DNA from 4 places in the Candidatus Pantoea symbiotica genome. Region 1 is predicted to be linked to each of the others. Evidence: predicted binding sites of a transcription regulator. Region 1 holds the regulator's gene; each other region holds the start of a gene.
What was found. Region 1 encodes Fur, which represses iron uptake genes when iron is present. Its sites were predicted from a motif close to ATAATAATGAGAACNACTATCAA; they were not measured.
Positions count from the first base shown of each region.

Region 1 (7,222 bases):
AAAATGGGCTCAATCGGTGCGGGCGTCTACGCCTTCTTTAACCGCCTGCTGATTCCTGTTGGTCTGCATCACGCGTTGAACTCGGTATTCTGGTTCGACGTTGCCGGTATCAACGATATTCCTAAATTCCTCGGCGGCGCGCAGTCTATCGCTGAAGGTACAGGTATCCCGGGCATCACCGGTCGTTATCAGGCGGGCTTCTTCCCAATCATGATGTTCGGTCTTCCAGGCGCAGCGCTGGCAATTTACCACTGCGCACGCCCGGAAAACCGCGCCAAAGTCGGCGGTATCATGCTGGCAGCGGCCTTTGCCGCCTTCTTTACAGGTATCACCGAACCGCTGGAGTTCTCCTTCATGTTCGTGGCGCCGGTGCTGTATGTGATTCACGCGGCACTGACCGGTCTTTCTGTGTTCATCGCCGCGAGTATGCAGTGGATTGCCGGTTTCGGCTTCAGTGCGGGTCTGGTGGATATGGTGCTGTCAACGCGTAACCCGCTGGCAGTGCACTGGTGGATGCTGATCCCACAAGGCCTGGTGTTCTTCGTTATCTACTACGCGGTGTTCCGCTTCACCATCCAGAAATTCAACCTGATGACGCCGGGCCGCGAACTCTCTGCGGGCGATGAAACCGATGGTTATGACGTAAATGTCGATAACAGCGGCAGCGGTGAAAGCCAAACAGAATCTCTGGCACGTCGTTACATTGCGGCGGTGGGTGGCTCAGAAAACCTGACCCACATCGATGCTTGTATCACTCGTCTGCGTCTGAACGTTAAAGACTCTGCGCAGGTTAATGAGGGTGTGGCTAAGCGTCTCGGTGCTTCCGGTGTGATTCGTCTGAACAAACAAAGCGTGCAGGTTATCGTCGGTACTCAGGCAGAAAGCATTGCGATGGCAATGAAAACTGTCCTGAGCAAAGGTCCGGTTGCGGCATCCGCTGCCGCGTCAACGGCTGCGCCTGCTGCTGAAGTAAAACCTCAGGCCGTGCTGAACAGTGAAAAAGCCGTCATTGCCACGCTGCTGGCGCCGGTCACCGGTGACATTGTTGCGCTGGAAAATGTGCCTGACGAAGCGTTCGCCAGCAAGGCAGTCGGTGATGGTCTGGCGATCAAACCAACCGATAAAACCGTGGTTGCGCCAACCGCCGGAACCGTGGTGAAGATCTTCAATACCAACCATGCGTTCTGCCTTGAAGCGGAAAACGGTGTCGAGATCGTAGTGCACATGGGTCTGGATACGGTGGCGCTGGAAGGTAAAGGCTTCACGCGTTTGGTTGAAGAGGGCGCAACGGTCACTGCAGGCCAGCCAATCCTGGAAATGGATTTGGACTTCCTCAATGCCAACGCCCGCTCGATGATCAGTCCGGTTGTGGTCAGCAACAGCGATGATTTCGCTGGTCTGAATTTACTGGCAACCGGTTCAGTGGTTGCAGGCCAAACCCCGCTGTACGAGGTTAAAGGCTAAGTCCTTGTGATTGAGCCAGAAGGCAGGAAGCGATTCCTGCCTTTTTTGTTTTAAAACGACCAACAAACGGTTGTTTCCCTCCTGCGCTTTGTGGATCATACTCCGTTACTTCGTGGTACAAATCACCCGTTATAGTTTTTGAGGATTTTGAGATGAGTGAGGCTGAAGCCCGCCCAACGAACTTTATTCGTCAGATCATCGACGAAGATTTGGCGAGCGGTAAGCACAGCAGTGTGCATACCCGTTTCCCGCCTGAGCCCAATGGTTATCTGCATATTGGCCATGCGAAATCTATCTGCCTGAACTTTGGTATCGCGCAAGACTACCAAGGTCAGTGCAATCTGCGTTTCGACGACACTAACCCAGTAAAAGAAGATCTGGAGTTTGTCGAATCCATTAAGCGTGATGTGCAATGGCTGGGCTTTGAGTGGAGCGGCAACATTCGTTACTCCTCAGACTACTTCGACCAACTGTTCAACTATGCGGTTGAGCTGATTAACAAAGGCCTGGCCTATGTTGATGAACTGTCAGCAGATGAGATCCGTGAATATCGCGGTTCCCTGACGGCGCCGGGCAAAAACAGTCCGTATCGCGATCGCAGCGTGGAAGAGAACTTAGCGCTGTTCCAGAAGATGCGCAATGGCGGTTTCGAAGAGGGCAAAGCCTGTCTGCGAGCCAAAATCGACATGGCGTCCAGTTTCATCGTGATGCGCGATCCAGTGCTGTATCGCATTAAGTTTGCCGATCACCATCAGACTGGCAGCAAGTGGTGCATCTATCCGATGTATGACTTCACCCATTGCATTTCGGATGCGATTGAAGGCATTACGCACTCTCTCTGTACGCTGGAGTTCCAGGACAACCGTCGTCTGTACGATTGGGTGCTGGATAACATCACTATTCCGGTGCATCCGCGTCAGTACGAATTCTCACGCCTGAATCTGGAATACGCGGTGATGTCGAAGCGTAAACTGACTCAGCTGGTGAGCGAGAAGGTTGTCGAAGGCTGGGACGATCCGCGCATGCTGACCGTCTCTGGTCTGCGTCGTCGTGGTTACAGCGCCGCTTCAATCCGTGAGTTCTGCCGCCGTATTGGTGTGACCAAACAGGACAATATCGTGGAGATGGCTTCACTGGAATCGTGCATTCGTGACGATCTCAATGAAAACGCACCGCGTGCGATGGCCGTAATGGATCCGCTGAAAGTGGTGATCGAGAACCTGCCTGCAGGTCACGAAGAGATCATCAGCATGCCGAATCATCCGAACAAACCGGAGATGGGCACGCGTGAAGTACCATTCAGCCGTGAAGTGTGGATCGATCGCGCGGACTTCCGTGAAGAAGCCAACAAGCAGTACAAACGTCTGGTGCTGGGTAAAGAAGTGCGTCTGCGTAATGCTTACGTGATCCGTGCCGAACGTGTGGCGAAGGATGATGAAGGCAATATCACCTGCATCTACTGTACCTGCGACGTTGATACGCTGAGCAAAGATCCAGCCGATGGCCGTAAAGTGAAAGGCGTCATCCATTGGGTTTCTGCAATTCACGCGCTGCCAGCGGAATTCCGCCTGTACGATCGTTTGTTCAGTGTGCCAAATCCGGGCGCGGCTGAGGATTTCCTCACCACCATCAACCCGAGTTCACTGGAAATCAAACAGGGCTTCGTTGAGCCAGGTTTGCGTGCAGCGGATCCAATGGCGCCATACCAGTTTGAGCGCGAAGGCTATTTCTGTGCTGATAGCGTCTATTCACAGCCATCCAAACTGGTGTTTAACCGCACCGTTGGTTTGCGTGATACCTGGGCAAAAATCGGCGATTAATACATTTTGTCGCTAGCACGATAAGATCATGAAAGGGCGAGCAATCGCCCTTTTTTATTGTCTCGATTTAACCAGATACGACCTTTTATGCTGCCCGCTGCAATTAGCCTTTAATTCCTTATTTGCGACTATTCTGACTTTAGCAAAATTAAACCATTTGCCAGTGTGAAAAACTTTTTTTCAGGTAGGCTATGCGCTCTCAGCCGTTGCTCTGCGGGTAATCAAAGGATAAAAAATGACAAGTCTCGCCCTGGAAGCCAAACATAGCGTGGTGGTTTTACATCAGCTTATCGAACGTATTTTCAATCAGGCAGAAGGCAGTGATGACAGCATTGATCTGTTCTTGTCGTACTTTCATCCCGACTTCAAAATGGTTACGCCTCAGGGTAAACAGCTTGATCTTAATGAGATGGAAACACTGTTTCGCCAGTTGCAGGGGCAGCGTGAAGGGATGCGAATTGCCACCAGTGAGCACGCCATCATTTCGCAGCAAAGCGACGAAGTCACAATTCAGTATCGTGAATTGCAGATGATGAATGGCACCAATCAAAGCCGCATTTCTCTGGCGGTACTGGATTGCAGTACCGCCATTCCGCGCTGGCGCTACTTGCAGGAAACGCTCGTTGCCTGATTTCAGATATAAAAAAACCGGCTTAAGCCGGTTTTTTTATACTGCATAGCACACTCAATTACTTATCGTGGAGCGTATCGTCTTCGCGGCAGTCTCCCAGAGCACAGTGACCATACAGGTACAGGCTGTGGTTGCTAAGCTTGATGCCGTGGCGAGTGGCAATTTCACGCTGACGCGTTTCGATTGATTCATCGCTGAATTCGATAACTTTGCCACAATCCAGGCAGATCAAGTGATCGTGGTGATGTTGCTGAGTCAGTTCGAAGACAGATTTGCCGCCTTCAAAGTTATGACGGGTTACGATGCCCGCGTCGTCAAACTGGTTAAGAACGCGATACACCGTTGCCAGACCAATCTCTTCGCCCATATCGATCAGGCGCTTATACAAATCTTCCGCACTGACGTGATGGGACTCGGGGCCGGGTCCCTGAAGCACTTCCAGAATTTTCAGTCTGGGTAGCGTGACTTTCAGGCCAGCCTTCTTCAATGCGGAGTTGTTGTCAGTCATGCGGATATTGTCCTGTTACTTTGCTAGTCACTTGCGGCGCAGGGGCCTTGAATGTTTAGGTCAACGCGCATTCTCATTTGCGTCTCATTATAGAACTCAAGCAGTGAAATGAAAACCAAGGCAACGTCCTTAATCACCAAAGGTTGTAAGGATAACGTCACTAACGTCTTCAGGACGCTTGGGTTTTGGATTCCATTTCACTCAGCCTCATTCTACTGCCAGAGGAATAAGCGGATGACCATTGCGGGTATTCTACAGATTTGCGGGGAAAAGTTAAAAAACCGTAGCTATTATTTTTATAGGAAATTCCGTTGCCCGATGTGAGGCAGCGCGCACATCGGACAGAGCAGGGAATTAAGCTTCAATAATCTCTTTCAGCTGCAGCTCGTCGAAGATCTGCTTCACCCACTTCTCAACACGTTCGTTGGTCAATTCTGGCTGACGATCTTCATCAATCGCCAGACCCAGGAAGTTTTTGTCATCGGCCAGGCCTTTAGAGGCTTCAAAGTGATAGCCTTCGGTTGGCCAGTGCCCAACAATCACCGCACCGTTTGGCTCGATGATGTCTCGGATGGTGCCCATCGCATCACAGAAGTACTCGGCGTAATCTTCCTGATCGCCACAACCAAACAGCGCTACCAGCTTGCCATTGAAATCAATCTCTTCCAGCGTCGGGAAAAAATCATCCCAGTCACACTGCGCTTCGCCGTAATACCAGGTTGGAATGCCCAGCAGCAGGATGTCGAATGCATCGAGATCCTCTTTGGTGCTCTTAGCAATGTCATGCACTTCGGCGACATCTTTACCCAGTTGTTTCTGGATCATCTTTGCAATGTTTTCAGTGTTGCCGGTATCGCTGCCGAAGAAAATGCCTACGATTGCCATGGGTTAGGTAACCTCTTGAATCCTGATTGTGAAAGTAAGTCAGTTGACTGCACAGTTATGCGAATAATAGCAGACCGGTAAAAAGTGCGGAACTTGTAAAGCCGTGACTTTGTGTTCCAGCGTGCGGTCTTCGCGCGTTACGACAGTTTGAGCTGTGCCAGCAGCATTTGTTCAATCAATTCGCTGCGACTAATGTTTTGCTGATCGGCCAGCGTGCTGAGCGCGTCAACCGCCTCGCTCGACATCTTCAGCTCAACACGACGCAGCCCACGCACTTTATCGCGCTTGAGCTGGTTGCGTTTGTTGATGCGTAACTGTTCATCACGCGTCAGCGGGCTGGTTTTCGGGCGACCAGGACGCCGCTCGTCTGCGAAGAGATCAAGCGTAGTGCGGTCTGTCTGTTCTTTTGCCATGGTTTGTAAAACTGAGTGGGCGCGAACGGCGGAAAGGCGCTGCGCGATTAAAACATTATCGGCCCGACCACGGCGAAAAAATATCCGTGGCAAATTTTTAGCGCGACATCATACTCCAGCGCCTTCCCTGACGCCAACCCTAAAGCGCAAGCGGCAAGCTTTTGCTTTTACAGGTTAAAAAACCGCCGAACGGCGCGTAACACCGCATCGGGTTTCTCGGCGTGCACCCAATGTCCAGCTCCGCTGATCACATGTGCATGCGCCTGCGGGAACTGACGCAGCAGCGCATCGCGATGCTGATTATCCAGATAAGGCGAATCGCCGCCGCGGATAAACAGTGCCGGATGCGGCCATGCAGGAATCGCTTCCCAGCCGGAGATGGTGCTGTAGTTATCCCACAACACCGGCACATTAAAGCGCCATTCGCCCTCGGCTAAAGACTTGAGGATGAACTGGATCACGCCTTCTTCATCAATATGCTGGCGCATTACCTCAGCGGCCTCACTGCGGCGCGTGACGCCTGCGGCGGTAACGGCGCGAATAGCGGCAAAAATTTCGTCGTGGCGGCGCGTTTGGTAATCAACGGGTGCGATATCGATCATCACCATTTTTTCGATGCGTTCCGGCGCGATGGCACTGAGCGCCATGGCGATTTTTCCGCCCATCGAATGGCCAATCACACCAGCGCGATCGATCTGATGCGCATCCAGCGTTTCGACAATGTCCTGCGCCATCACGTGATAATTCATCTCATCGCTACGTGCCGACAAGCCGTGGTTGCGCACATCAACCTGCAGCGTCGGACGTACGTCACGCACCCCACGCGCCAGCACGCCAAGGTTATCAAGGCTGCCAAAAAGACCATGGATTAACAGAATCGGCGTGGCATCGGGGGCAGATTGTTCAGTTTGCAGACGGGCGTTCAAAATCATGGCTAAAGTTCTTACGGTTGTGACCTTGGCTTAGGTTATCATGGATTCACCTGTCCAGCAGTCAGGCCGGTGGGCATTAGGGCATATTCCGACTTTTGCCCGGAAACGATGCCAACGCTATCGGCTGCCACGGATTTAACTTTATAATCCTTATGTTAGAACCCGCTCACGTTTTGCACGACTGGATTTTGCTAAGGCCGTTGCACTAATGCGTGGTTCTGTCATTTGCCAGAATCGTACGGAAAAAGATGAAAACGATTGAAGTTGACGAAGAACTCTACCGTTATATTGCCAGCCACACGCAGCACATTGGTGAAAGCGCCTCTGATATTTTGCGCCGCATGTTGAAGTTCACCGCCGGACAGAGCGCACCTGCTGCGCCCGCCGCTGGTGCATCAGTGAAAGAAGCGCAACCTGCCAGCCGCGAAGCGCGTCCTCAGGATCGCGTCCGCGCGGTACGTGAGCTGCTGCTCTCCGATGAATATGCCGAGCAGAATAAGGCGGTTAACCGCTTCATGTTGGTACTGTCAACGCTCTATCGTCTTGATCCGGCAGCGTTTGCTGAAGCG
Region 1 is NZ_JBSZHR010000002.1:965,213-972,434, forward strand. Features, by position in the region: gene nagE (N-acetylglucosamine-specific PTS transporter subunit IIBC) at 1-1,464, shown strand, start outside; gene glnS (glutamine--tRNA ligase) at 1,617-3,284, shown strand; gene ACXIZX_RS05040 (hypothetical protein) at 3,520-3,915, shown strand; gene fur (ferric iron uptake transcriptional regulator) at 3,974-4,423, opposite strand; gene fldA (flavodoxin FldA) at 4,778-5,308, opposite strand; gene ybfE (LexA regulated protein) at 5,446-5,721, opposite strand; gene ybfF (esterase) at 5,889-6,653, opposite strand; gene seqA (replication initiation negative regulator SeqA) at 6,902-7,222, shown strand, end outside.

Region 2 (7,222 bases), 690 kb from region 1:
TCGGCTTCTGGCGTATGCCACAGGCTGCGTTGCATATCGGTATCGGTGGAACCTGGCGAGACGATATTGCAGCGCACGCCGTAAGGTGCCATTTCCAAACCCACGGTCAGACACAAGCTGCGCAGTGCGGCCTTGGAAGCGCCATAAGCGGACATACCAAGACGTGGCGCATGTGCGGCATTAGACGCGATGGTGACAATCGCGCCCGCCCGCTGCTGGCGAAACACCGGCAAGGTTTGCTGGAACATGTTGAACGCGCCGCCGGCATTCACCGCCAGACACGCTTGCCAATCTTCGAACGACAGTTCATCGGTGCTGCCAATACGCAGGATGCCGGCACCGTTCACCAGCACATCGAGACGTGGCTGGTCAGCCAGCAAACGCTGACAAACCGCTTTCACCTCGGCGGCATTCGCTACATCCAGCACCTGCGTGGCGAACGGATAATCGGTTTGATCAAATCGCAGATCGAAGCCAATAACCTGCGCACCTGCCTGATGGAAGCTCAGCGCGGTGTGATAACCAATCCCTTTGCCCGCGCCGGTCACCCAGACAATCTTTCCGCTAAAATCGAACGTCGCACTCATTTAGTCGGCACCCTTGATAACAGCGCCCACCAGCCATCGATGGTCGGATTTTTTGCCAGACTGACGAAGTCGATATCGCTGTGCACCTGACGCCAGCGCGCCGCCAGCGCCATTACGCGTACCGAATCCAGACCGTAATCGATCAGGTTCTCGTCATCTGCTGGCACATCGTCATCTTCCAGCAGCGGCAGAATCAGCGCGCGCAGATCGTCTTTGCTCAACGGCAGCGGCATCAGATCGGCGGTCATCACCACTTTACCGCTGCGACCTGCGGTGTAAGTCAGCGCCATCATGTGTTCTTCGCGCGTGAAGTCAGCCAGCGCATCCGCCACCATAAACGGCTGGATGTTACGCATAAAGGCGTCAGTCGCGGTGGTCAGGCAGCCGATATGCGCGTACACGCCGGTGATGATCAGCTGATCGCGGCCCATCTCCTGTAGGATCGATTCCAGTGGTGAGCGCACGAAGGCGCTGTAACGCCATTTGGTCAGTACCTGATCGTCCTGATCCGGTGCCAGCGCATCAACGATCTTCTGCTGATCGGGATGTTTGTTCAGGCCCGGTCCCCACATGTCGTTAAGCAGCGCGCGATCGGCATCGCTCTGCTCGTTCGGCTGAGCGGTATAGAACACCGGAATGCCCTGCGCTTTGCAGTAAGCGCGCAGGCGAGCGATGTTTTCCACCACCTGATTAACCAGCGGGCTGTTTTCGCCCCAGAAATTGAGGAAATAAGCCTGCATATCGTGAATCAGCAGCGCGGCGCGCTGAGGTTCAACCGCCCACTTCACTTTATTGGTTGGCAGTTCAGTCGCTGCAGGCAGCGCGTAAGAGTTCAGTTTTGGAATAGCCATTACAATCTCCGGAACAGGTCAGGCTTGCGCTTGTTGATCGGCAAGCTGTTGGCGTAAACGTTTTTTATCCACCTTGCCGACAGGCGTCAGCGGCAGGGCATCTACGCAGGTAATACGGTCAGGTAATTTGAACTCGGCCACGCCCAATTCGCGTAGGTGACGACGCAGCGCCACTGCTTTGATCGGTTGGCTGGCGACAATAAAGGCGCAGCTCTTTTCACCCATCAGTTCGTCGTTCATTGACACCAGCGCAGCGTGGATCACATCTGGATGGCGCTGTAGCAGGTTTTCGATCTCTTCCGCGGCGATCTTCTCGCCACCGCGATTGATCTGATCCTTTTCGCGCCCTTGCACGGTGATGTAGCCCTGCGCGTCGATCTCAATCAGATCGCCCGAGCAGTAAAATCCGTTGGCATCGAAGCTGGCAGCGTTATGTTCCGGGCTCTTGTAGTAGCCACGGAAGGTATAGGGTCCGCGCGTCATCAGGCGACCGATGGTGCCGGTTGGCAGCGCATTACCGTGCTCATCGGCGACCCACACTTCATCATCTTCAGAGATCGGGCGGCCTTGCGTGGTGAGAATAATTTTCTCATCGTCGCCAAAGCGAGTGTAGTTCACCAGACCTTCGGCCATGCCGAACACCTGTTGCAGCTGACAGCCGATTTCGCGCTGAATACGTGCCGCCAGGGTTTCGCCCAGTTTGGCGCCGCCCACCTGGATACGCTGCAGCGAGGCCAGCTGTTTATTGCTGCCCCATTCCTGAATCGCCTGTAACCACAAACTCACCGCTGGCGGCACCAAACCGGTATCGGTGACCTGATGCTTCTCGATCAGCGGGAAACAGAGCGTGGCGCTGGGATCGGCGGCCAGAATCACCTGACCACCGGCATAAAATACGCCGAGCGAGCCCGGTGAGCTCATAGCGAAGTTATGCGGTGCGGGCAGGGCGATGAGATAGCGCGTATCGGCGGTCACGTGGCAAATCTCATCACTGGCGCGAATGCTGTAGTAATAGTCGTTGTGGGTGCGCGGAATCAGCTTCGGCGTGCCGGTGCTGCCGCCAGAGAGCTGGAAAAACGCCACTTCATCGGCGGCGGTTGGCGTGGCGACGAAATCACCCGCAGCTTCCGCCATCAAGGATTCCAGCGTGTTTTCCGGCTGGTTGTCGTTGCGCAGAATCACCTGCTGCAGTGAAGGTTGCGCATCGCATAGCGCGCTGATAAAGCTATCGTCAGCAAACAGCGCGTGAGTGCGATCGGCAATCAGCAGCTTAGGTTCGATCTGCGCCGCATAGGCGCTCAGCTCGGTACGCTGATGGCTGAACAGGGCGAATACCGACGCCACGCCGAGCTTAAACAGCGCAAATACCGTGACATAAAAATCAGCCACATTGCCAAGCTGCACCAGCGCCGTATCACCGTTTTGCAGACCACGACGCTGCAGCGCGGCGGCCAGATTGCTGCTCAGCACATCCATTTCGCGATAGCTGATTTGACGATCGCCATCAATCACCGCGATGGAATCGTTGTGCTGATGACGCGCCAGAATGTCGGTCATCGGCACATCCAGCCAGTAACCTTTTTCGCGGTAGCGCGCAGCCAGATCGTCCGGCCAGCGAGTATAGGGAATGCTCATGCTCTTTCCTTTATTGCAGTCCAAAGGCGCGCAACATGGTGTCCAGCTTCACGCCGGTTTCACGCCACTCTGATTCGGGTTGGGAGTCGGCGACAATGCCCGCGCCAGCAAACAGGCGCACGCGCGTACCCTGCACGGTGCCGCAGCGGATGGTGACGACCCATTCGCCGTTGCCTTGGCTATCGCACCAGCCGACGATGCCGCCAAACAGTTGGCGATCAAAAGGCTCCAGCTGCTGAATGAGCTGCTGCGCGCGCTGATGCGGGAAGCCGCTCAACGCTGGCGTTGGATGCAGCAGGCAAGCCAGCGACAGCGCATTTTCGCGCTCATCCTGCACTTCACCGTCAATTTGCGTGGCGAGATGCCACAAAGTGGCGGTGGTGATCAGCGATGGAATGGTTGGAACCGACAGCAAACGGCTGCGCGGCTGCAAGGTGTCGCGCATCGCATCGGTCACCAGTTTGTGCTCATGACGATCTTTACCGGAATCCATCAGCGTATCGCCTGCAGCACGATCCTGTTGGGCATCGTCGTGATTGCGCCGCGCCGAACCCGCCAGCGGACAAGAGCTAAAATCGCGCCCCTGTTTGCGCAGCATCAGCTCCGGACTGGCGCCAATCAGCGCACCGCCTTGCGGCAGCGGCAGATGGAAATGGTAGCTGTTGGGGTTCTGCGCAATCACGCGCTGCATCAGTGCGGCGGTATCAACCGGCTGTTCGGTGACGATATCCATCAGACGCGACAGCACCACTTTATCCAGATCGCCGCGCTGCGTGGCCGCCACCGCATCGGCCACCATGGTGGTAAACACGTCGTGGTCCGGTATCGCTGCGCGGCGACGCACCTGCGGCAGATCGCTGACGTTTTGCGGCAGCGCGTTTTGCAGGTCGGCGCGGTTAAACGTCTGATAGGTCTCAGGAATAAACAGCGCAGCCGGCTGGCTGACGTCAAACGGGATCGCACCGACCAGAATCGGATTGTCGATGCCCTGTTTTTTCGCCGTCGCAAAATGCTGACGCAGCTGTTGTTGGAAATCACCGTCCAGCGACGCGGCATCTGCTACCGGCGCGGTAATGGTGGTATAGCATCCTTGCGTTGCCAAACTACGCCACGGCGAGGTAAAGAGGAAACCACGGCTTAGCGCGGAATAATCCTTCAGCCAGGCATTTTCAAACGTGGAAGATTCCACCATAATTTTCACCTATAAATGATAAGATTATTAAGAATGATTATCATTTTTATTATGGGCCTGTAACCTACGTCGATTGGGCAAAGGTGTCAATCCATTCGCGGGATTTCAGCTGCGTTTAAACGTAATCAGGCGCTGACGCTAAGCAGGGCAATATGCTAAAAAGTGGACCAAAACTTATGAATAAATGCGGTTTTTGGGGCATTGCAGCCCTTATATGTGTTTTCCAGACTTTCACCAGCATCGCCCATGCCGAACAAGGTTGGCCGCGCACCGTGCAGGGCGCCAACGGATCGATCATCCTCAATCACGCGCCGCAGCGCATTGTCTCGACCAGCGTCACGCTAACTGGCTCGCTGCTGGCTATTGATGCGCCAATCATCGCATCCGGCGCGACCGCGCCGAACAGTCGCCTGGCTGACGATCAGGGTTTCTTCCGTCAGTGGAGCGATGTTGCCAAAAAGCAGCATCTTCAACGTCTGTACATCGGTGAACCGAATGCCGAAGCGGTTGCTGCGCAAGCGCCGGATCTGATCATCGTCAGCGCTACCGGCAACGATTCTGCCATCAAGCTCGCCGAACAATTCTCGGCTATTGCACCGACGTTGGTGGTCAATTACGACGACAAAAGCTGGCAGGATGTTGTGACGCTGTTAGGCAAGGCCTCCGGTCACGAAGCGCAGGCGGCGCAGCGCATTAAAGCTTTCGACGATCGCGAAGCAGCGCTTAAAAAAGCCATCACGCTGCCACCGCAGCCGGTTTCCGCTATGGTGTGGAATGGCGGCGGGCGCGCGGTCAATCTGTGGACCGCAGCCTCGGCGCAGGGCAAGCTGCTGGAACAACTTGGCTTTACCCTGGCAGCGCCACCGGCGACGGTTGAGCAGGGGCACAGCATGGGACAACGCAAAGACATCATTCAGCTATCGGGCGAAAGCGTTGCCAGCGGCCTGACTGGGAAAACTTTCCTGCTGTTTGCCGCTGACGATAAAACCACCCAGTCGGTGCTAGGCAATCCGTTCCTCGCGCAAAACGCTGCCGTGCAGAACAAGCAGGTGTACGAGCTGGGCGTCGATTCGTTCCGTCTCGATTACTACAGCGCCAGCAATCTGCTGGCGCGTCTGGAAAAGCTGTTCGTTAAATCATGATGCCTGTTCCGCCAGCTCTGGCGCTGGCGGATGGTAACGACGTAAACGGCCCATCACCAACCACATCAATATGCCCAGCAGCGCCGCCGCAAAGCCAAACACGGCGGCGGCCTGCGGTGGCAGCAACCATGAACCCATCGCACCAATCACCGCCGCACCAATCGCATCGCCGGTCACGTTCTGCGCGGTCCACAAGCCGTTGATACGGCCTAACAGATGATCCGGCGTTAATGCCTGAATCATCGCGTACTGCACCAGGCTGTTGATGGCGCTGAAGTAACCGAAGGCGACTAAACAGGCTAATGCCAGCGGCAGGTTCGGCATCAGACTAAACAAACCCAGCGCGATAAACGCCGCAATCGCGCTGCCGAGCACCAGCTGTCCGGGACGCGCGGCGTGTTTAAGCTTACCGCTAGTGAATGCGCCGATCGCCGCTCCGAGCGGTACGGCGGCGTACATCAGGCCAAGCTGGTCCGCGCTTACGGACCAATGCGGCGCGAGGGATGGATAGAGCACGCGCACCGCGCTGGCCAGCGTCACTAATGCGCCAATCAGCGCCACCATGCCGACAATCGGGCTGGCGAAAAGAAACTGCACGCCCGCGGCGAGGGATTTCAGCGGATGTTCACGCGGCTGCGGCGGAGGCGGCAAGGTCGGCAACTTCAGCAGCGTTAACACGGTAAGCAAAGTGCCGAAGGCGGCGAGGGCGTAGTTCCAGGTTACGCCGCCATGCGCAATCACCAGACCGGCAATCGCCGGCGATAAAATCGAGCCGAAGCGCACCGTCAACATGGTGATCGCGCCCGCCTGCATAATGTTTTCCCTGCCGACCAGCGCGGGTGTCGCCGCCAGCAGCGCGGTCACGCCAATGGCGCCGAAAAAGCCATCCCAGAAACCAAGCAGATAAACCGCGATCAAAGAGGGTTCCGGTAGCGCGGCATTGATGGCGAGCGCGATAAAACCTAAGCCGCAGGTGGATCGGGCAAACAGAATCAGCTTTTTGCGTTCATGGCGATCCGCCAATACGCCGCCGGTGAGCAGGCCGATAAACATGCCCGCAGCGGCCAGCGTCACCGCCAATCCCACCAGCAGCGGTGAATTTGTCATGTGCTGGATCTGCACCGGCACCGCCACGGCGAGCATGCCGAGTGCGACAATCGAGATAAAACGCGCGATAAACACCGCGCGAAAAGCCGGATGGGTTTTCAGCAGTGAGAGATCGATAAAGTGGGAAGATTTGTTCATGTGTTCGCCTTATTGCACCAATTTTCCTCATCGTCCGCGAGGCGAGTCATGGTAACATAGCTAAACGCGAGTAATAACGATAACCATTATCAAGTTACATCGCGCATGCGACGACGTTGAACAGTGAAGGTTTAGAACGCTATGCGCCAGATTCGTGCATTAGCAGGCTCAGGGATTCTGCTCTTGCTCCTCATCGCGCTCAGCTTAATGCTGGGGGCAAAATCAATACCGCTTCCCGATGTTTATCATTCGCTTACCACCTCCTGTAACAGCGCGGAGTGCGTCATTGTGCGTGACGCGCGCCTGCCCCGTACGCTGGCCGGTTTGCTGGCGGGCGTGGCGCTCGGCCTCGCCGGTGCATTAATGCAGAGCCTGACGCGTAATCCGCTGGCCGATCCCGGCATTCTTGGCGTTAACGCCGGAGCCGGTTTCGCGGTAGTAATTGGCATTGCGCTGTTCGGTGCTGACTCGCCGGTAGATTGGCTCGGCTTCGCCTTTGGCGGCGCGCTGTTGGCTTCCGTGCTGGTGGCGATGACCGGCGCGATTGGCGGCGGGCGCGTCAATCCGGTG
Region 2 is NZ_JBSZHR010000002.1:275,425-282,646, forward strand. Features, by position in the region: gene dhbA (2,3-dihydro-2,3-dihydroxybenzoate dehydrogenase) at 1-587, opposite strand, end outside; gene ACXIZX_RS01905 (isochorismatase) at 584-1,438, opposite strand; gene ACXIZX_RS01910 ((2,3-dihydroxybenzoyl)adenylate synthase) at 1,457-3,073, opposite strand; gene ACXIZX_RS01915 (isochorismate synthase) at 3,084-4,265, opposite strand; gene fepB (Fe2+-enterobactin ABC transporter substrate-binding protein) at 4,442-5,407, shown strand; gene entS (enterobactin transporter EntS) at 5,402-6,652, opposite strand; gene fepD (Fe(3+)-siderophore ABC transporter permease) at 6,794-7,222, shown strand, end outside.
Region 2: ACXIZX_RS01915 (isochorismate synthase) is a predicted target of Fur. The motif match lies at 4,293-4,315, and genes of this name have one in related genera.

Region 3 (7,222 bases), 2.3 Mb from region 1:
CGCGGCGAAATCGGTGTTGTCGGTGGTGTAGATTTTCAGCACCGCATCAGCGTGGCGATCAAAAATCTGGATGCTTTGACGTTCTCCATGAGCGCTCTGCTCGCGCAGGAAGAATGCGCTGTGCCACTGACTCGGGAACAGACGCTGATCGAGCGCACGCGGGTTGAGAATCAGTCCGGCGTGTTCGCCGAGGTGCAGGTTTTCATATTTGCCCACCTGCTCGTGGACTGCATATTCATTGCGGGTAATGCTTTTGGTTTCACCTACCGCCGCCAGTGCCGCCAGCAGCGCAGGGAAATCGGTTTTTAACGCCTTTGTATCCTGGCCAACACGCGCTTCACACAGCTGCGCTTCGCCAATGCCCATCAATGCCGCGAGATCGCGGGCGTACTTTTTCGGATGCTCGCCTTTTAGCGCCAGATAGTGATCGTAACGTGGGTTCATTGCCTTGCTCCATGAAAATGCCCTGCGCTGCCGCAGGGCGAAAAGTGATTAGAAATCGACGTTCACACCCAACTGGAAGGTGCGGCCTGGCATCACCGCCAGGTTGATGTCATTGCGTTCCTGGGCATTGCTGCTGGTCAGCGTGCGGCTGCTGGTGTAATCCCAGTATTTGCGATCGGTAATGTTGTAGATGCCGCCGCTCAGCTTGACGTTTTTCGTCGCCTGCCAGTAAGCCGTCGCATCCACCATGCCGTAACCCGGTACGCGCATATATTCCGAGGTGGAATCAGTGATTGCCGTGCCGGTGTTGGTGTAGCTTTCGCGGTTGGTCGCCGTGGCCTGTTTGCCTTTCACGAAAGTGGCGGTCAGCGCTGCGCCGTAGCCGCGTGCTTTGTCATCCCACGCCAGGCCGACAATCGCTTTCAGTGGCGCGACGCTATCGAGATCGATGTACTTGTCACCGGCGTAGCTGGACTTCGATTTACCTTCGTTATAGCCCAGCGCAAAGGTGCTGCTTAGGCCATCGACCTGCGGGAACCAGGTGCCGTAATTCACTTTGGTGGCGATCTCAGCACCATAAATGTAGGCCTTATCGCGGTTTTCAGCCTGATAGCTGGTGTAGATGTTGCTCGGTACGTTGACGAACATCTCCGGATTGGCCGAGCGACGATAGCGGGTGTAAGCGATGAAGTTTTTGTACTGGTTGTAGAACACCGAGGTATTGACCGTTACGCCTTCAGTCGCCTGGCCTTTCAGGCCCCACTCGAAGTTGTTGCTGGTTTCGGTTTTCAGATCGGTGTTACCAATCAGCGCATACTGCGCGCTCCCCGCGTAGCTGGAGCCAAGGTTCCATGAACCATACAGCTGGCTGGTGGTAGGGAACTGCACGCCGCGTTTATATTGCAGATAGGTGGTTAGCGCTGGCGTTAAGTCGTACTGGAAGGTCAGCGATGGCAGCACTTGCGTATCGGAGTTGGTTTTGCCGTACAGCGCATCGACCTGCTCTTCGGTCAGCACCGTGCTGCCGTTAGTCAGATCGCCCAGATCCTTGGGTTTGGTGCTTTGATACATCACGCGCACGCCGGGAATAACCGCGAAGTTGTGGCTATCAAGATCGAAATTGATCTTATCTTGCAGGTAACCTGCCACCGCGAAGGTGCGGCTGTCAGACTGCGGCTGCGTGATGGCGCTAAAGGTGCTCGGCGTTGGCTCCTGACGGAACGGACGCTCGCTGTTATCCAGGCGCGCGTTGACACCGGCACTCAGCTCATGACGGCCCAGCGTTTTGGTGCCGCGCGTGTCGAAGCCATAGGTATCGACGTTGAAATCAGAGTAAACAAAGCCGTACTGGCTGGCGCTGGTTGGCAGATACGTATTGTCGTGCGCCTGCGTTTGCTGCCAGTAAAGGCGCGTGGTCAGCGTATCGATAAAGTCGTTGTACGGCGTCCACTCATCCGCAAGATTGATGCCCCAGCGGCGCGTATCACTCTGCTGCTGCGCGGTGCCCCAAACGGTGTTGCCGCTGGTGTCCCAGGTATCGTAATGGCTGTGATTGGTTTTGTGATAGTAATCGAAAGTAGCGCTCAGCTTATGTTGATCGTTCGGCTGCCAGATACCGGAGGTCATAAAGGCGTCAGAGTGCCAGTTGGCCGGATAAGCATCGATCACGCCGCTGTTGTTCTCGGTCTCCTGACCATCGCGACGACTGTAAACAAACAGGCCACGCAACTCGTCATCGCCGGCGGCGGCGGTGATGCCGTTGTGCCAGCTACGATTCGATGAGTCGTAACCGCTCTGATAACCGAAGTAAGTATTTTTGTCGCTGCTAAGGTAATCGTCGGCGCTTTTGTTATGGAACGAGACGTTACCGCCAATCGAGGTATTCGGCTGATCCACCGCCGTGGCGCCCTTCTCGATATCAACGCTGCCGAACATGTAGGGATCGATGTAATCGCGGCCAATACCAAAGGTGTTGTTGCCGGTGCGGCTGACGTAAGGACGTCCTGTGGCATCCGGAATCGGAATGCCGTCGATATCCATGCCGACGCGGTTACTCTCCAGGCCACGAATGTTGTAACCGGTATAGCCCGCGCGGTCGAAACCGCTTTTGCCGGCCGAGGATCCGCCGCTTGAACCGGTGGCGCTGATCAGCGGCTCATAACGCATAATCGAGCCGAAATCATTCGCGCCGCGTTTTTGCAACTCTTGTGCCGTAATGGTGGTTTTATTACCGGCCTGCTGTTTTGGCGCGGTGACGGTGAGAACCGGTTCATTGCTGGTGCTGTCGCTGGCGGCAAAGCTGCAAGCGGCATGAATGGCTGAAGATAAGATGGCAACTTTGAAAAGACGTTGCTGGGCCGTTCCCTGAAAGAGTGAAGACATGCGCGAAATACCTGGTTAATTGTTAGTATTCGCTCACTTGCTTGCTGCCTGAAAGTACGGGCTTTGGTTAAAAGACCGTAAAAAAATATGGACTTATTTTATGTAATAAATGATGTCGACAGGAATGTAATGCAAGTGGTAATCATTATCAACTAGCAGTAAGCTAAGATGTATCTTGGACCGCACATTTTGTTAACTTCATTATCTAAACGAGACAGGTTATGTCACAAAAACCAGCGATTACCATTCATTACTGCACACAATGTAACTGGCTGCTGCGTTCCGCCTGGATGGCGCAGGAACTGCTGCATACGTTTGCCGAGGATTTAAGTGCAGTGACGCTAAAGCCGGGAACCGGCGGCGTGTTTGAAATCACCATTGATGGTCAGGTGATTTGGGAGCGTAAGCAGGAAGGCGGATTTCCGGATGCGGCTGCGCTGAAGCAGCGCGTGCGCGATATTTGCTGGCCGGACCGCGCGTTGGGGCATGTGGATAAAAAGAAGAGTTGATTTTGGTTGGTGCGGTTTTCTGGGCGGTCGCCATGAATGGCGACCCTACGTTCGTCATGCTAACTTTTGGCGATTTTCTCGGCCGCCTGATGCAACGCTTCAATCACGATTTCCAGCGCCTCCTCCGAAATATCTTCCTGCGCCAGACGATGATTCAAGGTGTGTTTGATCAGGTGAATCGCCTGCTCAACCTGCGGAATGCTGCGGTTATTCACCAGAATCGCCAGTGAGGTTAAGCGCTCGATAATCGCATCCACATTGTCACGATTCTCCGCCAGCAGCGCCACGCCGCTCTCATTCAGCGCATAGGCTTTCCGCGATGCCTGCGCATCGACCACGCGAATCGCATCCATCTCTTCGAGCAGCGTCAGGTTGGGATAAATAATGCCGGGACTCGGGGAATATTCCCCTTTGGAGAGCTCTTCAACCGATTTGATCAGCTCATAACCGTGCGCAGAACTGTTGGCCAGAAAGTGCAGCATTAACAGGCGGATATCGCTGGCATCCAGCATCCGCTCCCGACGCTTCTTACGTGCGCCTGCACAGACGGCACGCTGTGCGTGATCGGACTGCCATGGAAAATCCCGCTGCTGTTTCATTGCCTTCCTGAGCGCTAATTAAGGGAGGTTGATAGTAGTCTGCCACCTGGCAAAATTCAACACAGGCGGCAGCGCGCGCGGCGTTTGCGTTATTTCTGATGCCAATAAGCTACGGCGCGCACGAAATCGGTATTTGCACCGCGTCCCTGGGTGAAGTAATCGCTCAGCAATTTCACCGCTTCGCCCTCGCCGGTCAGCCAGATGAAGTATTCGGTGGCGGGCAGCGCAATCTGATCCAGCTGTGCCGTTATCGGTGCCAGGTTATCGGCCTGCATGCTGCCGCTTCCCAACCAGCTCACCTGCACATTCGGCAAATCACCGAGATAATCGCGCCCGGTGGCTTCATCGGCATAGGCCAGCAGGTGAATTTCCTGCGCCTGGATTTCAGTGTAACGACGTTTAAAGGCCGGCAAACCGGTCTCATCACAGACGTAAATCTGGCAGGCATAATCTGTTGGTATCACCAACGAACCGCGCGGGCCGCCCATCGCAATTTGATCGCCCACTTTGGCTTGGTTTGCCCAGCTGCTGGCAACGCCGCCATCGTGGATGTAGAAATCGATGGTCAGAGAATCGACGCCGTTAAATTCCAGCGGCGTGTAATCACGCGCGGCAGGACGCACGCCATTTGGCCAAACGATGCCTTCATCGGTGATCTGCGGCAGCGCCAACTCAGCACCGGCATGTTCCGGGAAGAACACTTTGATGTGATCGTCAAACGATGGCGAGTTGAAGCCAGCAAGATCGCTGCCGTTGAAAACAATGCGCCAGAATTCACCGGCAATCAGCGTTTTGCTGACCACGGTGATATGGCGGAAACGCAGTTCATTGCGCACGCGGCGTGGCGCGCGTTCGGAAGGGGTAGTTTGCAAGTGGTGTCTCCCTAAAAGATAGTGAAAGTCATTCTCATCTGATGGGGAGAGAATAGTTATGATATATCTTCGACGCAATGCCGAAAAATGCTATCTGGGTGTTTGGTCGCCAGAATGGTACGCGCCATCGCAAAGGTCGCCATGAATGGCGACCCTACGGAAGGCATGTGCGAATGTAGGGGCGTCATTTATGACGACCTTCATAAAGGCTGCAGCAGATGGGAATTTTGTGACGGGACGAGATTAAGCCTGGTGATTGCCGCAGGTTACGAAACTGCCATCATCCTGGCTATGTTTCGGCAGCACATTGTCGCCGAGAATTTCATGCTGCGCGCAATGAGGTTGATGCGGATGCAGTCCGCCCGGCGGTGAAAAAGGCTCAGCCATCTGTGCACTTGCCAGCGAAGAAAACGCTACAAGCGCTGTCATGAGGAACAACGGTAGAAGTCGCATAATTTTTTTGTCTGTTCACTATAGCGGCCCGGAATGGACCAGAAATGCAGGTGATTATCCAGCCTGATGTGTGGCGGCTGGTGATTTACGCGGCCAATCAGGTTTCGATGAAGAATTTTACGCCGATTACCGCCTTGAGTTTATAAAATCGTGCGGTTTGTCACGGTTTACCGCACGAATTATGCATTACTTATCCGCCACCGGAATATAGAAGGTGCCTTGCAGCAGATCGGGCGTGCTGTATTTCAGATCCAGCTTGAGCAAATCTTTGCCCGCACGGCGTGCTACGCCCAGCGCTGGCAGGTGGTTGTAGTAAATCTCCGCGGTGAACGCGTTGATCTCTTCCGGCGCACCGTGCCAGTCAATCTCCGCATACAAACCACTTTCTCCGGTCCAGTTCTGCACGTTGCGCGGCAGTACATCGGCGTACTGACTTTCCAGCGCCTGGAACAGGCTGATGTGCTGCTGATCGGCAGAATGTACGCCTGGACTGAACTGGAAGCCCAGCCAGCCGCGATTCACGTGCTGACCAGCAAAAGCGATGAAGTCGCGCGTGTGCTGCGCCACCACATGGTTGTGGTGATCGATGTACTCCCCGAAGCGACATTCCCACTCAATCACTTCACCACACAGTTGAATCTCCGGCTTCTGCGCCAGACGCGCATTGACCCACTCACGCTGCGTGGAGATGCGGCTGTGGAAATCCTTCATCAGCATCTCCGGAATGCGGCGATAGGCACCCGGCGTCATTGAGAAGTGACTTTTAAACACGCGGGTAAAATTCTGCTGATTATCAAAGCCAAAGCGCACCGCAATATCAATCAGCGGCATGCTGGTCAAACGCAGCGCCATCGCCGCCATAGTCAGACGACGTTTGCGCGTGTAGGACGCCAGGGTTTGCCCGGTCATCTCTTTGAACATGCGCTGCATGTGCCATTTGGAGTAACCGGATTTCAGGGTAATCAGATCGATGTTGAGCTCGTCGGTCAGGTTCGCTTCTATCCAGTCCACCAGATCGTTGATGTACTGTTTTTTTACATTCAGGCTGAGCATGATTTTGATGGTCGAATGAGGTGGTTAACGTAATGAATTTGCGTTATTCGTCACATAAATATAACAAAAACGTATTACTAACGTAAGGAAGAGTAAACGTACCGAAGCGGGAAAAGCATTAATTGCTTAGGTTACTAACGTTTTTTTGATCGTGGAAATAAAAAAGGTCGCCATGAATGGCGACCCTACGGGGATATCAACGGATGCGACCGGTGCAAGGACTCAGTGCGAACGCATGCCCGCTGCCGTCATCATCATACGAAACAGTGATGCCACCACACCGAGTGCCAGCACGCTTGCGCCGTAAATGACCACCAGCCACATCAACTGCTTCCACCACGGAATCTTCGTTTCAGAGTGAGTTTTCATGTTGCTGACCTCGGTTTTCATATCAATGGTATCCTTCGTCGGCTTTGATTTTTCCGCGGAACACGTAGTAACTCCAGAAGGTGTAACCCAGAATGACCGGAATAATCAGCAAGCCGCCCACCAGCATAAACGCCTGGCTGCTCGCCGGAGACGCTGCCTGCCAAATGGTGATTGACGGTGGAATGATGTTCGGCCAGATGCTGATGCCAAGGCCCGAGAAGCCAAGGAAAATCAGCGCCAGCGTCAGGATGAACGGCGAGTAATGCGCTTCACGTTTGATGGCGCGCACAATCCCCCACGAACACAGCACTACCAGCACCGGAACCGGCAGGAACCAGAACAGGTTCGGACGCGAGAACCAGCGCTGCGCGATATCCGCATGCGTCAGCGGCGTCCAGATACTGATAATGCCCACCACCAGCAGCAGCGTCAGCGTCAGCGGTGTCGCCAGCGCAGACATCTTACGGTGCAGGTCGTGTTCGGTTTTCATGATCAGCCAGGTACAACCCAGCAGCGCATAGGCGATCACCAGACCAACGCC
Region 3 is NZ_JBSZHR010000002.1:3,221,586-3,228,807, forward strand. Features, by position in the region: gene ACXIZX_RS15435 (hemin-degrading factor) at 1-444, opposite strand, end outside; gene ACXIZX_RS15440 (TonB-dependent receptor domain-containing protein) at 493-2,826, opposite strand; gene ACXIZX_RS15445 (Rdx family protein) at 3,048-3,335, shown strand; gene ACXIZX_RS15450 (PadR family transcriptional regulator) at 3,395-3,934, opposite strand; gene ACXIZX_RS15455 (siderophore-interacting protein) at 4,024-4,806, opposite strand; gene ACXIZX_RS15460 (hypothetical protein) at 5,050-5,193, opposite strand; gene ACXIZX_RS15465 (SEC-C metal-binding domain-containing protein) at 5,194-5,250, shown strand; gene ACXIZX_RS15470 (helix-turn-helix domain-containing protein) at 5,446-6,312, opposite strand; gene ACXIZX_RS15475 (DUF2474 domain-containing protein) at 6,535-6,702, opposite strand; gene cydB (cytochrome d ubiquinol oxidase subunit II) at 6,704-7,222, opposite strand, start outside.
Region 3: ACXIZX_RS15440 (TonB-dependent receptor domain-containing protein) is a predicted target of Fur. The motif match lies at 2,956-2,978, and genes of this name have one in related genera.

Region 4 (7,222 bases), on a different contig from region 1:
GGTGGTAACGGCGAACTGCTGCCGCTGCGTGCCGGTCACGGCCCGACGCTGTTCTGCATCCACCCGGCATCCGGCTTCGCCTGGCAGTACAGCGCCCTGCTGCACTATCTCGACGGCGACTTCCCGATTGTCGGCCTGCAATCGCCGCGTCCACATGGTGTGATTGCTGCGTGTCACAGCGTGGAAGCGATGTGCGAACGCCATCTGCAGGTGATTCGCCAGCAGCAGCCGAGCGGACCTTATTTCCTGCTCGGCTATTCACTCGGCGGCACGCTGGCGCAAGGCATCGCGGCACGTTTGCAGGCGCAGGGTGAAACGGTGGCATTCCTCGGTCTGCTGGATACCTATCCGGCAGAAGGTCAGGACTGGCGCACGCCGGACGCCGACGAAGCAGAACAGGAAGTGGCGCGCGAGCAGGCCGAATTTATGGCTGCGACCGAAGATGAGCGCGATCCGCTGCTGCGTGAGGAGAAGGCGGCGATGTTTAGCACCATCGTCGCTAACTACAAAGACGCGGTCGCACGCCTCGCCGAAGCACGCACGCCGCGTTACGCCGGCAATGCCACGCTGTTTATGGCCGAGAAAACGCTGCCGCAAGGTATGGATGTGCGCGCCAGTTGGGCACCGTTCGTTGATGAATTGACCATCTTCCCGCTGGATTGCGAGCACGCCGATATTCTTTCGGCGGATTCGTTAAAGGTACTGGGACCGTTGATTAATCGTTTGTTGGCAGGTTGAGGTTAGATACGTTTTTGTAGGGTCGCCATTTATGGCGACCGGCAACAACCGCGCACCGTAGGGTCGCCATTAATGGCGACCTCGTTCAAATACACTGGAGAATCATGGCTAAGCCCTCGATATTCTTAGATTTCAGTTTGCTTAAAAACAACGCATCGTTCCGCGCGATATTCTGCGCGCGCATGCTCTCGGTATTCGCCCTTGGCATGCTGGCGGTTGGCGTGCCGGTGCAAATTCAGGCAATGACTGGCTCCACCCTGCAGGTCGGCGTAGCAGTAATGCTCGACGGCATCGGCATGTTCATCGGCCTGCTGCTCGGCGGCGTGCTCGCCGATCGTTACGATCGCCGCAAGCTAATCCTGTTCGCGCGTGGCACCTGCGGCATCGGCTTTGTGCTGCTCAGCCTCAATGCCTTCAGCCCAGCGCCGTCGTTGCTGGCGCTCTACTTCCTCGCTTTCTGGGATGGCTTCTTTGGCGCGCTTGGCATGACAGCGCTAATGGCGGTGATCCCATTAATCGTTGGACGTGAACATCTGGCAGAAGCCGGTGCGCTCAGCATGCTAACGGTGCGCCTCGGCGCGATTCTGTCGCCCGCGCTCGGCGGTATGATCATCGTCGCGGCGGGTGTCGGTTGGGCTTTTGCGGTCGCCGCGATTGGCACGCTGGCGACGCTGATTCCGCTGGTGCGTTTACCGTCGATGAAGCCCGAACAGCAGGAACCCGAACATCCGCTGCGCGCGCTGGCAAGCGGCATGCAGTTTGTCTGCCAGCATAAAGTGGTCGGCGCGGTAGTGCTGGTTGGCTTGCTGCTCAGTATGGTTGGCGCGGTGCGTATTCTGTTCCCGGCGCTGGCGCTGACCTATCACGCTGATGCGTCCGCATTAGGATTGATGTACTCGGCGGTGCCGCTGGGTGCAATGATCGGTGCCTTTACCAGCGGCTGGGTGCAGCAGTTGGTGCGTCCCGGATGGGTGCTGATTGGCTGCGCGCTGCTGGCGTTTGCCTGCATCGCCTCGCTCGGCCTTTATAGCCATCTGCTGCCCGCGCTGCTGGCGCTGGTGTGTTACGGCTACAGCAATGCCATCGCCTCGCTGTTGCAGTTTATGCTGACGCAGCATCACACGCCGGATGCGCTGCTGGGACGCGTCAACAGCCTCGGGACCGCGCAGGATGTCACCGGTGATTCCGTTGGTGCATTAGGTTTAGGTGCGCTGGCTCGGGCGCTGGCACCGCTCAGCAGCGTGCTGTGGTTTGGCGGATTGGCGGCGGGATTGCTGGTGCTGCTGTCGCTGGCGGCGCGCGGCCTGCGTACGGCGCGCCTCGGTGAACAACCGGACGCGCCGCAAGCCGCTACGGCAGATGCTTAACGGCTAAACTGCCGCTCGATGCTGCTGAGCATATTGCTGGCGCTGTAGTAATCGAGGCGGAAAGTATCGTTACCCACGGCAAAGATGTCGTGCTGCTGTACTGCAGGCAGATGGGCGAGGAACGGATTCTTCGCCACCTGCGGCACGGTTTTCTCATCGGCAGCAAACAACAACAGCGTGTTGCCGGTGATGTCATCGGCCATGTTTTCCCCGTTCAGCTGAATTATGTCATTGCGCTTACCCATGCTGGTGCTGCCCTGAAAACTGGCGGGCGGTGCGGCCAGCGTAAAGCCCAAATCCTGTAACAGCGCGCCCTGCGCCGATGCTGGCGTCCACAAGTTCATTCCGCGTCCATCTTCGTAATAGACCAGCGCAGAGGTCGGCTGCGGCGGCAGCGTGATCTTGTGACGCACCGCGTCTACTCGTTGGTCGAACGCTGCAATCACCTTTTTAGCATCGGCTTCATGGCCGGTAATCTCACCCAGCTGCAAAGCCAGGGCTTGCCAGCTCTTATCGCCGTAATCGATCACTAACACCGGGGCGATGGTTTGCAGTTGATCGTAAAGGCGCAGCGCCGAATCGCCGCCGGTGGCAGCAATCACGATCAAATCTGGCGCTTCGGCAGCAATGGCTTCGGCGTTCGGCTGCGAGATGTAAAGCGGCTTAACCTGACGCGCTTTGGCCACCGCGCTCCATTGCGTGAAAAAGCCCTGCGCATCCGACACGCTGCTGCTGCGGCTGGTGGCACCGGAACCGACCAGCGGCGCGTTAATCGCCAGCAAGGTGCCACTCAGCGTGACGCTGGTAGAGACAATACGCTGCGGCGGCTGTTGCAGCGTGAACGGGCCTTTCGGTGTGCCGATAGTGCGCGGCCAATCGGCGCTGGCTTGTACATGGGTGCAGATGAAAAACAGGCTAAGCAGCAGAGAAAGAGCGGGGAAACGCATCAGGTTGTCCATCACTTGATAGTTGAGAATAAATATCATTATCAAAAATAAGTGCGGGTGCAAGGGAAATTCTTTATGTGAGAGCGGTCGCCATGAATGGCGACCCTACATATTCATGCGCACCTGGTTGAAATTATTGCAGTGAATATCGCGCCATCGGCGCCACATCCTTAATCACGCCATTGGCCTTCATATATTCACCAAACGCCTGATAACGTGCCTGATCAAATTCCGCACTGTGAGCGGCGAAATACGGCAGCGTTGCCTGCCACGCTTCGTGATTGAGCGGCGTATTCAGCTCGGGATATTGTTTAATAAACGCCTGCCACGCTTCCTGCGGATGCGCGCGCAGCCACGCCACACCTTCATCCAGACCACGTAAAAACGCCGGAATACGTTTGTCTTGAGCAGCGGTCTTCTGGTTCGCCACAATGATCAGCTCGTCATAAGCAGGCACGCCGTAATCTTCCGGCTTGAACACCGTTGGCTTGGCGCCTTTGTCTTTCAGATCCAGCAGCTCGTAGTTGCGGAAGATAGTCATCGCGCCATCAATCTTGTGCGTCAGCAGCGCGGAGGTGCCATCCATATTCAGGTTGATAAGCTTCACCGAGTCAGCATCAACGCCCTGTGATTTCAGCATATTGCGGATCGCCACATCTTCGGTGCCCGGCACCGCGTAGCCGATGGTTTTGCCAGCGAAATCTTTCAGCGAGTGGATATCGCCTGACACCGTGGTCAGCGTATTCAACGGCTGATTAATCAACGTGCCGACGCGGATCACCGGCACCTCTTTATCCACCAGCGTGTAGAGCTGCGGCTGGTAGCTGATGGCGAGGTCGACTTTGCCTGCCGCCAGCAGCAATGGCACCGAAGCGGAATCGGCGGGCGCGATCATCTCCACATCCAGCCCCTCTTTCTTAAATGCGCCGCTGTGCTGGGCAGCAAAAATCGCCGCGTGGTTGGGGTTGATAAACCAGTCGAGCAGCAGGCGAACTTTTTCCGCAGCCTGCACGTTAGCGGTCGCCAGCAGCAGCAACGCGGTCAATGCGATTCGTAGGGTATTCACGGTACTTCCTTATGTAGATTGCCAGAGGATTTTCTTACGCATCAGCGCCACGCTGCCCGAAAGCAGCAGCGCCAGAATCAGTAACAGCAGCAATGCTGCGAAGCTGGTGGCAGTTTCCAGTCGCGCGTTGGATTGCATCATCAGATAGCCGAGCCCTTCGCTGGCGCCAACCCATTCGCCAATCACCACGCCAATCGGAGCCAAAACCACCGCCATTTGCAGGCCAGAGAAAAATTGCGGTAACGCGGCGGGCCAACGTACACGCCAGAAGATACGGAAGCGCGATGACGTGCTGGTTTGCGCCAGTTCCAGCCAGCCGCCCGGTGTGCGGCACAATCCATCGAACAGCGATAAGCACAGCGGGAAGAACAGAATCAAAGCTGCCACCACCACTTTCGAGGCGATACCAAAACCGAGCCACAGCACCAGCAGCGGCGCGAGAGCAAACACCGGTATCGCCTGGCTGGCGGTGACCAGCGGAAACAGCACGCGACGCAGCAGCGGACTGGCCGCCATCAGCACCGCCAGCGTCACGCCCGCGCCAACGCCCAGCAGCAGCGCCAGCACAATTTCCGCCAGCGTATAAAGCGCGTGATGCCACAGCAGTTGACGATGCAGCCACAGCGCTTCGAGCACTGCCTGCGGCGCGGGCAGCAGGAAAGTTGGCACGCCGCTGTGACGCGCCAGCAACCAGCCGCACAGCAGCACCACGATCAGGTAGATCGCGCTAAACAATGTTTTCATAGGTATTCAGTCGGGAGAAGAGTTGCGCCTGCGCCTGCAGCACGTCGGGATGATCAAACGCACGCGGCGCGTCACCGGCGGGAACCGGCCAGCTTTCGATGGCCAGCGGCTGGCCTTGCAGCAGCAGAATGTCATCGGCCATGCGGCACGCTTCCAGCGGATCGTGCGTCACCAGCAGCACGGTTTTACCCTGCAGTAATTCGGCAGTCAGCGTTTGCAGGCTGAGTTTGGTCATCACATCCAGCGTGGCGAAGGGTTCATCCATCAGCACCACGTCGCGCTGCGCATAAAGCGTGCGTGCCAGCGCCACGCGTTGCCGCATGCCGCCCGAAAGTTGCTGTGGCGGCGCATGCGCCACGTCGCTGAGTTTCACCTGCTCCAGCAGCGCCAACGCGCGCGGACGATCTGGCTTTTCGCCGCTAAGCCGTGCCGACAGCATCACGTTGTCGAGCACCGTCAGCCACGGATAGAGCAGATCCTGCTGGCCCATCCACGCCACATTGCCGCTTAAGCCCTGCACCGCGCCCTGCTGCGGCTTGAGTAAACCGGCCACCAACCGCAGCAGCGTACTTTTGCCGATGCCGCTGCGCCCCAGCATTACCGTGGTTTTGCCGCCGCGCAGTTGCAGGTTCAGCCGCTGACACAGCGGTTTATCGCCCCAGCTAAAACTCACATCGTTGAAGAAAATGTCCTGATTCATGGGCGATTGGCCGCCAGAATCGCCAACTGATGAAATCCACGCTGCGCCAGCGTGTTAGCGGCCTGCGCGGCGCGGATGCCGCTGGCGCACACCAGCACGATGCGCTGTTGGGCGGGCGGCTGCCACGCCGCAATCGCCTGCGGCAAGATGCGCTCAACGCCATCCGCCACGCTGACCGGCGCTTCTTCACAGCTGCGCAGCTCGACAATGCAGTCATCGGCGGCAAGCATTGACGGGTCGATAAACGGCACCGCATGTTCCGGCTCTTCCGCATCATCAAAGCGGAACTGGCGGAAATGCCAGTTCACGAAGTCGCAATTCACCAGACAACCAAGCGGTGAAGGCTGTAACTCCAGCAGCACGCTGAGCGCCATCTGCGCCTGCATCGCGCCGAGCGTCGCCACCGCCGGGCCCATTACGCCGGCGGTGTTGCAGTTCGCCGCCGATGACGGCAAGCGCGGAAATACCGCGCGATAGCTCGGCGATCCGCCACAGAATCCACCGACGTAACCTTGCCTGCCCAACACCGAGGCGCTGATCAGCGGAATACCCGCCTTCATGCAGGCATCCGAAAGTTGATAGGTGACGGCAAAGTTATCGGCGGCATCGATCACCAGATCGCAGCCCGCGAGCGCCTGCTGCACATTGCTAGCGCTCAGCGACTGCTGCACTGCTTCTATCTGCACTTGCGGATTACGCTGCTGCAATGCCTGCTGCGCGCGCAGCACTTTGGGCTGGTCGATATCCTGCTCAGTAAACAGCGTTTGCCGATGCAGGTTATGTAGCGCCACCACATCGTCGTCATACAGTCGAATATGGCCAACACCCGCGCCCACCAGCTGCGGCAATAACGTGGCGCCCAATCCGCCCGCACCCGCCACCAGCACGCGCGCGTCGAGCAGCTTCTGCTGCCCTGCTTCGCCGATTTCCGGCAGCATCATCTGGCGTTGATAACGTTGCATGTTTTCCTGCCTCAACTCAGATTTGCCAGGCCAAAGATCGGCGTGGAAGCGGCTGCCATATCGCGCTTCTCCATCAATCCGGCAGCGCGCGCGGCTTGCCCGGCTTCAATCGCCAAACGGAAGGCGTTGGCCATGCCGATCGGATCGCCCGCTTTGGCGACGGCGGTGTTAAGCAGAATGCCATCGAAGCCCATCTCCATCGCCTGCGCCGCCTGCGACGGCGCGCCAATGCCAGCATCAATGATCAGCGGAATGTCACTGAACCACGCACGCATGGCGCGCAGACCGTCGATGTTGCGCAAGCCCTGACCGGAACCAATCGGCGCGCCCCACGGCATCAACAGTTCGCAGCCCGCCGCCAGCAGCTTTTCGCCAACGATCAGATCTTCAGTGGTGTACGGAAACACCTGAAAACCCTCTGCGCTGAGGATGCGCGCGGCTTCAACCAGTGCGAAGGGATCGGGCTGCAGTGTGTCGGCGTGACCAATCACTTCCAGCTTGATCCACGCGGTGTTGAACAGTTCGCGCGCCATGTGCGCGGTGGTGACGGCTTCTTTCACCGTGTGACAACCGGCGGTATTCGGTAACACGCGGATGTTGAGGCCGGTCAGCAGTTCGCGGAAAGCCGCGCCCGCCGCGCCTTCGCGCCGCAAACTGACGGTGATGATATCGGTGCCGGAGGCGGCAATCGCCTGCTG
Region 4 is NZ_JBSZHR010000003.1:841,321-848,542, reverse strand. Features, by position in the region: gene ACXIZX_RS24580 (amino acid adenylation domain-containing protein) at 1-738, shown strand, start outside; gene entS (enterobactin transporter EntS) at 843-2,105, shown strand; gene fepB (Fe2+-enterobactin ABC transporter substrate-binding protein) at 2,102-3,052, opposite strand; gene ACXIZX_RS24565 (ABC transporter substrate-binding protein) at 3,186-4,118, opposite strand; gene ACXIZX_RS24560 (ABC transporter permease) at 4,128-4,862, opposite strand; gene ACXIZX_RS24555 (ABC transporter ATP-binding protein) at 4,846-5,562, opposite strand; gene ACXIZX_RS24550 (ThiF family adenylyltransferase) at 5,559-6,524, opposite strand; gene ACXIZX_RS24545 (thiazole synthase) at 6,536-7,222, opposite strand, start outside.
Region 4: fepB (Fe2+-enterobactin ABC transporter substrate-binding protein) is a predicted target of Fur. The motif match lies at 3,075-3,097, and genes of this name have one in related genera.